DNA from 3 places in the Anaerosinus gibii genome. Region 1 is predicted to be linked to each of the others. Evidence: riboswitches for the same ligand, from Rfam matches in the RefSeq annotation. Region 1 holds a riboswitch; each other region holds the start of a gene.

Evidence for each region. Region 1 has a riboswitch for cobalamin ahead of P3F81_RS03385 (TonB-dependent receptor). Riboswitches for the same ligand answer to the same signal wherever they lie in the genome.
Region 2: linked by a shared signal. The riboswitch ahead of cbiD (cobalt-precorrin-5B (C(1))-methyltransferase CbiD) and the one ahead of P3F81_RS03385 (TonB-dependent receptor) in region 1 are both predicted to bind cobalamin.
Region 3: linked by a shared signal. The riboswitch ahead of P3F81_RS07775 (TonB-dependent receptor plug domain-containing protein) and the one ahead of P3F81_RS03385 (TonB-dependent receptor) in region 1 are both predicted to bind cobalamin.

Annotation. Positions count from the first base shown of each region.
Region 1 is NZ_CP120678.1:721,942-725,203, reverse strand. Features, by position in the region: gene P3F81_RS03385 (TonB-dependent receptor) at 1-1,764, opposite strand, end outside; cobalamin riboswitch at 2,047-2,225, opposite strand; gene P3F81_RS03380 (hypothetical protein) at 2,243-2,410, opposite strand; cobalamin riboswitch at 2,868-3,080, opposite strand; cobalamin riboswitch at 3,239-3,262, opposite strand, start outside.
Region 2 is NZ_CP120678.1:1,333,077-1,336,338, reverse strand. Features, by position in the region: gene P3F81_RS06375 (lysylphosphatidylglycerol synthase transmembrane domain-containing protein) at 1-28, shown strand, start outside; gene P3F81_RS06370 (ArnT family glycosyltransferase) at 43-1,611, shown strand; cobalamin riboswitch at 1,663-1,836, shown strand; gene cbiD (cobalt-precorrin-5B (C(1))-methyltransferase CbiD) at 1,971-3,077, shown strand; gene cbiE (precorrin-6y C5,15-methyltransferase (decarboxylating) subunit CbiE) at 3,062-3,262, shown strand, end outside.
Region 3 is NZ_CP120678.1:1,619,647-1,622,908, reverse strand. Features, by position in the region: gene P3F81_RS07780 (outer membrane protein assembly factor BamB family protein) at 1-822, shown strand, start outside; cobalamin riboswitch at 818-994, shown strand; gene P3F81_RS07775 (TonB-dependent receptor plug domain-containing protein) at 1,232-3,220, shown strand.

The DNA.
Region 1 (3,262 bases):
CATATTCAGTAGTCTAAAATATGTACCTCCCGTTGCACGAAGTGTTAAATTGTCATTGACCTGCTTTTTCAGCGCTAGCTGCCAAGTTGTTTTACTATCCGTCTGGTCATCCGCCTGATGCAGCCATTTAATATTCTGCGGATCGGAGTTTTGATCGTAACCATTGCTCAGCCCATAGATATTTGATCGATTATAGCGAATACTTGGCGTCAACCAAAAATCACCTTTCTCGTTTAAAGTAATCGTATCTTGAATCTGGGCATTGAACAGCTTCTGTTCATAATAGGTACGCCACCGTTTAAAGACACTTATCGTAGCTTGTTGATATTGTTTTAACCGCCAACCATCCATATCCATCTTTTCTTTTGAAGTATCAATTAAAAACTCGAACAGATGCTTATCGCCGATTTTATAAGTTCCATCAATTTTAAAGCCTAATTTATCCATGTCATATTGGCTCCAGTAATAGTTTGGCGAACGCCAATTCACCGTCGTATCGACCTTTTCTTTTTCCTGCCAATCGTCTACTGCATAGCGTTTAGTCTGGTCGAGATAGTTTACACTCCACCCCCATTCTAAATTGCCAACTGTATCACGCCGTCCAATTAACGTTTCTTTGCTGGTAATGTCCTGATGACGGTAGTTATAGATTGGGTCAAGATATCCTGGCAAATCTATATTAGGTATATTTCCATAATTCGCATTCAGCGGGAAAGGATAATGACGGTCAATTTTCTTCCAAGTGTATTTTGCCAGCCAATGATCATCCTGCCATTTTAAAATTGCATCCGTATTTTTGTAATCATTCGTTTTACGCCAACGATCTGTTGTACTCGTTGAATCTATGTCTTTCTGGTAAAGCCTTATATTATCAATATAACTTTTAAAATATCCGATATAATTTGCATGGGCATTATTAATTGGGCGCAATTGTTCCGACGCTTTATTTAACGCTGCATAAAAATTAGGATCGGTTGCAAGCGTTATTCGAAGGTTATCTTGGGTCAGCCCAGAATAAGCATTTAGAGTATCATATCCATTCGCTTGTAAAGTCGAAACCATCCGATCTAATCGTATTTTTCCGTTCCCATCGGTTTGATGCGTATAATCTTTTAATTTTTTAACATATCCGTCATAAAGGCTAGTATCTACCGATTTATTCGTATATTTAAAATCACCATCACTTTGGTCGCGATTGAGTCCAAACATAATACTGCCAGAACCTAGTGGAGCATCGATCTGTAAAGCACCTTGGAACCCATCGTAGGAACTTTTACCAACGGATGCATCGATATTGGCTTTCGTTGGGCGTTTCGTTACGATATTGATTACGCCTCCCATATAGGTGCCACCAAACCTTGCCGGTACATAGCCACGATATACTTCAATTCGTTCGACATTTTGGACAGGAATAGTCGAGATATCCGCCGCCGCATCGCCACCGAGATTGAATAATACGCCATCGACAAAGACACCAACCTGCGCCGAGGTTGACCCACGAACCGTGACTGTCGTATATTGCCCTTTCCCATTTACTTCTCTTACATGTACCCCCGGTACCATTTTGAGAAGTTCCGGCAGTGTTTTCTGCTCGCCCTTATAATCATCCGGGCGAATAACCGTCACTGTGCCTGGCGATAATTTTGATTCCCAGTCAGGGCGTTTTGCTTCAACGGTAACCGTATCTAACGTATAACTATCTAGCTCACTATCTGTACTTGCCAATACTACTGGTTCTTTTGCTTCTGTTACTTCTTCATTCATCTGATCAGCCTCTTGCTTTGCTTCATCTGCCCACACGATTCCATTTGGCATAGCAAAACCTAAAGCCAACGTACAAACCACACATGCCGCAATTTTTTGATAACGATGTGTGTTTTTTATTTTGCCTTGATATAACCTTTTGCTTTTCATCTTACTCATTCTCATCCTTACTTATAAAATTCAATAAATAAAAAAACTTCTGCCACGTTTGACAGAAGTTGATATGGTTGCATAGGAAATACTCCTAGCATCATAATCCCCTTCCCATCGCTCGCAGGTCTAACGGTGATTGTCTAATAGGCAGTTCTTCTGGCTTCAGATCATCGCTTGGCTACGCCTTCCCAAGATTTCTCCCAGTGACATAAATGTAACCTCGCTCCCTGTTACAGCGGCGGGACCGCACCGGTTTTTCACCGGACTTCCCTATTAAGTCTTTCGACACCTATTTCTTCACTATTTATTTTTTATTAACTTTGCTTTAGATTGATTTTCTTAACTTCTTATTCTGCGTTTTTTTACCCCGTTGTGCATATTTAAAACGCAGTTTGTTTAACTCTTTTAGCAATGCAACATAATGACGAGCTGAAATGGTAATCATTTCTTCTTTGTCATTATTTTTTATATTGTTTTCAATTTCCTCAATCATATATTTTATCTTCTTCACGTTACATCGTTGACTTTTATAGTCAAAAACCTTCCTTTCTTTACACCTATTGCTCGAAGATAACTCTTCTACCTTATGCTTAATACAAGAACAATCAACTTAGCTATAAATTAAAATAATGATAAATTAATTTTTATTTATATAAATTAGAATAAAAAATGTGAAACTTTCTATCGCCAATAAAAATTTTCTTTTCATTTTACGAGACAAAATTTCACATTTTTAATCCTGTTAGAATCCCTATATGAAGCCACCATGCTTGAATTTTAACTTTTCTGGATTTACAAAATGAAAAATTCACTTTTCAACGAAAAAATAACTGTTGAAGAATAAAGAAATGCTTTCTTCCTTTCAACGCATTTTCATCAGCGAAAATTTTCCGAATAAAATACTTTATTCAGACTCATTTTATAACCCAGATCTGTACTGCGCAGACACTCCTTGGATGCTAGAAACAGTTGGTGCTCTGACTTAAGTTCATTGCTATCCTATCCCTTTGCAAGAGGTTTTCGATACGATAGCTCACTTTTACAGTTGCGCGACAGCGTTGGAATTGAGTTTGACTCTCACCGAACTTTCCCATAAAGTTTATTTATTGCACTTGCTTTAATAAATTAGCAATAAATATTCACCTGTTTCCCGTTTATATTTAATTGTCAAATCTTTCATTCATTATCATATAAATTCTAATCTAAAAAATAAAAAAGTCCTCTGCCTATGATAGACAGAAGACTACAAATTCAAAATAATCTTAACATAAAAACATGTCAATAAAATTCAGAAATCTCCTCCCCATCGCTCGCAGGTCTAACGGTGATTGTTAAATAGGCAGTT
Region 2 (3,262 bases), 610 kb from region 1:
AGAATTTTTAACAAAACAGTTAAAATAATAAAGGAGTTTATGATGTCAACAAATAAAAATATTTCAATTGGAATCATGATAATAATTGCTGCTATTACTATATTTTCTAATTTATCTGGATTTCCTTTATTAGATCCTGATGAACCGGTCTATGCAGAAACTCCTAAAGAAATGATTTTATCGAATGATTTTTTATCTCCAAAGATTTACGGTGAATATTGGTATGATAAGCCACCGATGTATTATTGGCTTGTTGCGATGAGTTATCAAGTATTTGGTATAAATGATTTTGCGGCAAGATTCCCATCAGCATTTTTATCTTTGCTTAGTATTATTGCAATATACTTTTATGGTAAAAAATTATTTAATCATAAAGTGGGAATCTATAGTGCTTTAATTTTAGTAACAAGTATTGAATTTTTTTATTTAGGTAAAGCTGCTGTTACAGATATTACATTAAATTTTTGTTTAATGGTTTCGCTCTTTGCATTTTTAAGTAGACAATATTATACATTTTATATTTTTGCAGGCTTAGCAGTTTTAACTAAAGGGCCCATAGGCTTATTTTTTCCTGGTGTAATTGTATTTTTGTACTTAGTATGCTTAAAAAAATTTCATCTTTTATCTGAAATGAAAATTTTATCTGGAAGCATTATTTTTTGCTTGGTTGCGTTGCCATGGTATATTTATATGTATAGTTTGCATGGAAGTGCATTTATCGATAGTTTTCTTGGTTTTCATAACATAACGAGATTTACATCGCCAGAGCATCCTAGTGGACTATTATGGTATTATTATCTTCCAGTATTATTAGTTGGGTTTTTCCCTTGGATAACTTTGCTTTTTCAATCTATCTATAAATCTTTTTCCGATTCTTATGGAAAATTTGATCATTTATTATTTCTAAATCTATGGGCAGTAATCATTTTATTGTTTTTTTCTATATCAAAAACAAAACTTGTATCGTATATACTGCCAATGTTTCCAGCATTAGCAATGTTGGTGGGATGGTATCTTGATAAGTTAACCGGTAGAAATTATTTTGGTTCCAAAAGGTCTTGGGGCTGGATTGGATGCTTACTATTTTTATCGGCAACTTTTGTTTATGGCTGTACAATTGGGATAAAAGAAATGCCACAAGCGGAAATTGGGTTTATCAGTTTAGCTTCTACCATTATCCTGATGTGTTTAGTAACGATTTTCTTTCTTTTAAAACGAAATATTGAGATAGCTTTTAAAAGTCAGGTAGTAGGAATGATGATTTTTTCTGCTGTGTTAGTAAATTTATTATTTCCGAAAATTGCACCTGATTTTACGAGTCAGCATGTAAGTAACGTTTTTTTAGAGCAATATGATGGAACTAGCGATGTTTATATTTCTAAATTTCTTCGCCCAGGAATTTCTTTCTATAGTGGAATTTACGGCAATGAGCTAGTTTTTTCTCCTAAATCTATTCCTGATTTAGAAAAAGTTTTTACGAATAAGAAAACCTATTTTATTCTAAGAGATATCGATTATGATAGATTGCCACAGTCTACGATAAATCAACTTACAATAATTAACCAAATCGATAATAAACTCATACTAGTAGAGACTAGATTTATAAAGTAAATTTTTATTATATAGCAGGATTTTATCTATAGATATTGAAATAAGAGAAGATAAATGACTAAGGAAACAGGTGCTTAATTGCTTAAAAGGGAAGTCCGGTGTGATACCGGCGCGGTCCCGCCACTGTATTAATGAGTATCTTTACCTATGCCACTGGCGATTGCTGGGAAGGCGTAAAGATATGATGATTTTAGCCAGGAGACCTACCTGTTTTAACGCACACCGTTACTATAAACAGCCTTGTTTATAAGCGACCTACGGATGATGGGCAGGTGGGTAATTAAGCTTCTACAACTGTTATTTTTAATATGTGGTTGTTTGCGTTTTTTTACCCTCTGCCTTTGCAGGGGGTTTTATTTTTGAAAAAATTTTTAAAATCGGGGTTTACAACAGGAACCTGTGTGGCTGCAGCTACGAAGGCAGCATTGCTAGCCCATAAAGGAAGCTATCTCAACACAGTAAATATTCAAGCGCTTTCGGGTGAAATACTTTCGATTCCGATTGAACATGTGGAAAAAAAGAGCGAAAATGAAATATTTGCTGCTGTTAGAAAGGACTCTGGTGATGATCCGGATATTACAAATGGGATAATCATCGAAGTTAAAGTTCTCATCTCTGCTCAGCATAAAGACATTATCATTAAAGCTGGAACAGGAGTAGGAATCGTAACTAGGCCAGGGTTAGCTGCTAAAGTAGGACAACCAGCGGTGAATCCCGGACCAAGAAAAATGATTACCAATGTAGTAAAAGAAATATTAAAAGAAGAGTATGGCTGTGAAATTACGATTATCATTCCTCGTGGAGTTGAGTTAGCGAAAAAAACATTAAATCCAATTTTAGGTATTGAGGGAGGATTGTCCATTATTGGCACCTCTGGAATAGTAAGACCTATGTCAGAGGAAGCTTTTAAAGATTCATTGGCACCTCAAATTGATGTTGCTAAAGCAAAAGGGCTAGATACTTTAATTTTTGTTCCTGGGAAAATAGGATATGATGCTTGTATTGACAATTTTGGGTTAAGGGCAGATGCAATAGTACAGACTAGTAATTTTATTGGCTTTATGCTGGAAAGTGCAGCTGAAAGAAAGATTCAAAATATTTTATTTGTTGGTCATTTAGGAAAATTAATTAAAGTTGCCGGTGGGATTTTTCATACACATAATAGAGTTGCAGATGCTCGTCTTGAAATTTTAGCGGTGTATGCAGCTTCTTTAGGAGCATCTACAGGAGTAGTTAGAGATATTTTAAATACGACTACGACAGAAGCTGCAATTGAAATTTTAGAAGAAAATCATATTGAAGGAATTTATGATCTGATTGCACAAAGAATTAGTTATCGAGCAATGCGCTACGTTTATAATGAAATTTGTATTGGCGCTGTTATCACCAGTTTAGATGGTACAATTTTAGGAATAGATGAAAATGCAAAAAAAATCGGAGGAGTTTTAGGGTGGAACATAAAATAATTGTCGTTGGTATAGGCCCAGGATCAGAAGATTATTTATTACCAATTGCAAAAAAAACGATTGATTTTGCAAAGGTTTTAGTTGGCAGTAAGCGGTCGTTAAGCTCATTTCAAAATAAAATGGCGCTAACTCATGCAATTACAGGTGAGATCGAAGCTGCACTTGCTTTTATTGAGGAAAATTTA
Region 3 (3,262 bases), 900 kb from region 1:
TTTGGTGAGCAGGGCGATAAAAAATGGGCAATGCCAAATGCAAGTACCCTAGATGCATGGGTAGATTGGATTAGCGTGGATGAAAAAATGAATACCTTAGTATTTGGTACGGCAAATGTTTCAGGAATTCAGTATGAATTTGCTGATTCGCTATATTATGTAAATGCTAAGACAGGAGAAATAAAAAATAGCGTGCAGATTGCAGGAATCATTCCTTATGAAAAAACTGCAATGCGTGGCAGTCCGAATATTAGTGCAGATGGAAATTTTGTGTCGGCAATGGCGAGCGATGGAAGAGCTTTTCTCTACGATGAAAAGGGTAATTTGCTATGGGAACGCGCTTTGAGTGAACCGAAAAAGTTTGGTGCTGTTTATTTAAACGCAGTAGGAAGAGATGCTTTTGTCATTAAGGATTATGTAGTTTTCTCTACACTTAATACCTATAACAGTGCAAACTGGCAATTACCAACTCCGGTAGAACATCCGGGTAGTAATAGTGTTTATGTGTTTAATAAAACCGGTGAGTTCCTTTATCGCTGGCAAGCTGGCGGTGCAGTAGAAGACTTAGCTTTTGCTTATCCCTATGCTGCAATTGCAGTAGGAAAAAATACAAAAACAAAAAATGTAGAAGTTCATGGATTAAGAATATTAAATTTAGAAACTGGTGAAGTTGAAGCACAAATTCCAACTAAAGGACCAAATATTGCAGCGGCTATTAGTAAAAATGGCACATATGTTGCAGCTGTTGAAGTGCCGCTAAAAAAGAATGATGGTACGATTGTTGGAACCTACACTTTGCATTTATTACGAAATAAAAATTAAATAAAATGGAATAGGTACCATAGCGGTTTAATAGGGAAGTTGGTTAAAAGCCAACGCGGTCCCGCCACTGTATTAGGGAGTGAACTCAATAAATGTCACTGGAAGAAATTCTGGGAAGACTGAGCAAGCGATGAACTAGAGCCAGGAGAACTGCCTATTTGACAATCACCGTTGACCCACGAGTGATGGGGAGGGGATAGTAGAAAATGATTCTATTCAAAAGATGCATTAGTTTTTATTGTATTAAAGCTAATTTAGTAGTGTTTTTATGAATATAATTTGCTATGAAAAACCTTCTCTATATAAATAAAGAGAAGGTTTTTTCTATAGATATTCATTTTAGGAGATGATGGAGTAGCGACATTTTAGGGTAATTATTGTAACAGGGAAAGAAGAGGAGAGAAAGATAATGAATTTATTAAATCAAAAGAAAAAGAATCATTTAAAGAAAATTATAGCGATAGGATTATCTACGTTAGCTGTATCTTCACTGGGATATGCGAGTGGAGTTGAAGATGAGTATGAACTTGATACTGTCGTTGTTACTGCACAAAGATATGAAAAGAAAGATATTGATGTTGCAGCGTCAACTGATGTATATACGGCAGAGGACTTACATCGCACAGGGGCACGTAATGTGCAGCAGGCATTATCTATGGCGACAGGATTGGTTTATGAAGCAAAAGGGCCAGGTGGAGTTACCAATAGTACGATGACAAGTAAAATTATTATTCGTGGGGTAGAAAAAGGGACGCTGGTATTGATTAATGGAACACCACTTAATTTACGCGGTTTATATAATTTGGAAGATATTCCACTTGAAAGTATTGAGAGAATTGAAGTAGTAAAAGGCGGTGGATCTGTTTTATATGGTAGTGAAGCTACTGGCGGAGTTATTAATATTATTACAAAGAAATCTAAGCAAAATATAAGTAGAACTACTATTTCTACAGGATTTGGGAATTATGGACAAGAGAATTACAACTTAAATGTGCAAGAAAATAAAGTTGGCTTTAGTTATACTTATGATAAGTGGGGCGAAGTAAATGGTGTAAGTCAAACGCAAGATACAAGAAATAGAACAATGGAAACAAATTGTAATAATTCTGAAAAGAATAATTTTACGTTAAATTATTCTTTTGATGATAAATGGGACATGGTATACATGCATGATGAAGCTTTAAATCGTCGTTCTACCTCCTTTGCTGATGGATGGGAGGATTTAAGTGGAACGGATCAAATTCAAAGACGTCATAAATTCACGAAAGATTTTTTGCAATTTAATTATAAATCTGATGACGTAACGGGGAATGTTTTCTATAATGCAAATTCACTTGATAGTACGGCATACACCTTTTATACGACGGCAGGAAAGAAAAATAAAGTGCCAACACTTTCTACAAATACTTTAGAAAAAAATCGAACATCTGGCTTTGATGTTCAAAAAGTATGGGAACAAGAAAATGGAAAAATTCTTTTTGGGACAACATATCAAAATGAGGTATATAAACCAAATTTGCGTAGTTCTGCAGATCAGAATCGGTCACGAAATAATTTTTCTGTCTATGGACAATGGGAAACGGAATTAAATGACAGTGATACTTTTACGTTGAGTGGTAGGGAAAGCTGGACGACCGGTGCTGATGAAGATAAAAATTTTAATAACTTTAGCGCACAGGGACAATTTTTACATAAGATAAATGAAGATGAAAGCATTTATGCAAGCATTGGACAATCCTTTGTTATGCCTACATTTGGTCAGATGTATTCTAAAGAGGGTAGTATTGTTATTGGTAATGCGGATTTAAGACCACAAACAGGTATGCATTATGAACTTGGCTGGAAGAAAAATCACGAAGATCATAAATGGCGAGTTGCACTTTTTAATTATACAATCAAAGATAATATCAGCTCTAGCGCACAAAAAGTTGGTAGTGAAACCTGGTATTATTATATGAATGAAGATTTAAGAAATACAGGGATTGAATTAAGTGCAGAAGTCAAAGAAAATAATGGTTGGTCTTATAATTATGGCGTAGTATATAACAATCCAGAGTCAAAATTTTCTACAGATAAACCGGGGGCGAAAACTTATTGGGATAGAAACTATGGCAGATGGCAATTAAATGGTGGTGTTACGTATCAAAAAGAGCAATGGACAGCGAGCTTAATGATGAATTATCTTGCCGATCGTGTGATTACACCAAGCAGTGAACATTCTTATAAAGTAAAACCATATTTATTGGCAAATCTTAATGTGGATTATCAAATAGATGATGAAAGTACTCTTTCTTTAAGTGTTGAAAACTTGTTTAATCGTAAAGATATTATCAGCCATGCAAGTGAAACGTTTGCAACGCCTGCAAATTATATGCTTAAGTATAAACGGACTTTTTAATCTATTATAAATTATTCGAATTTAAGTTGGATTTCAGCGGCA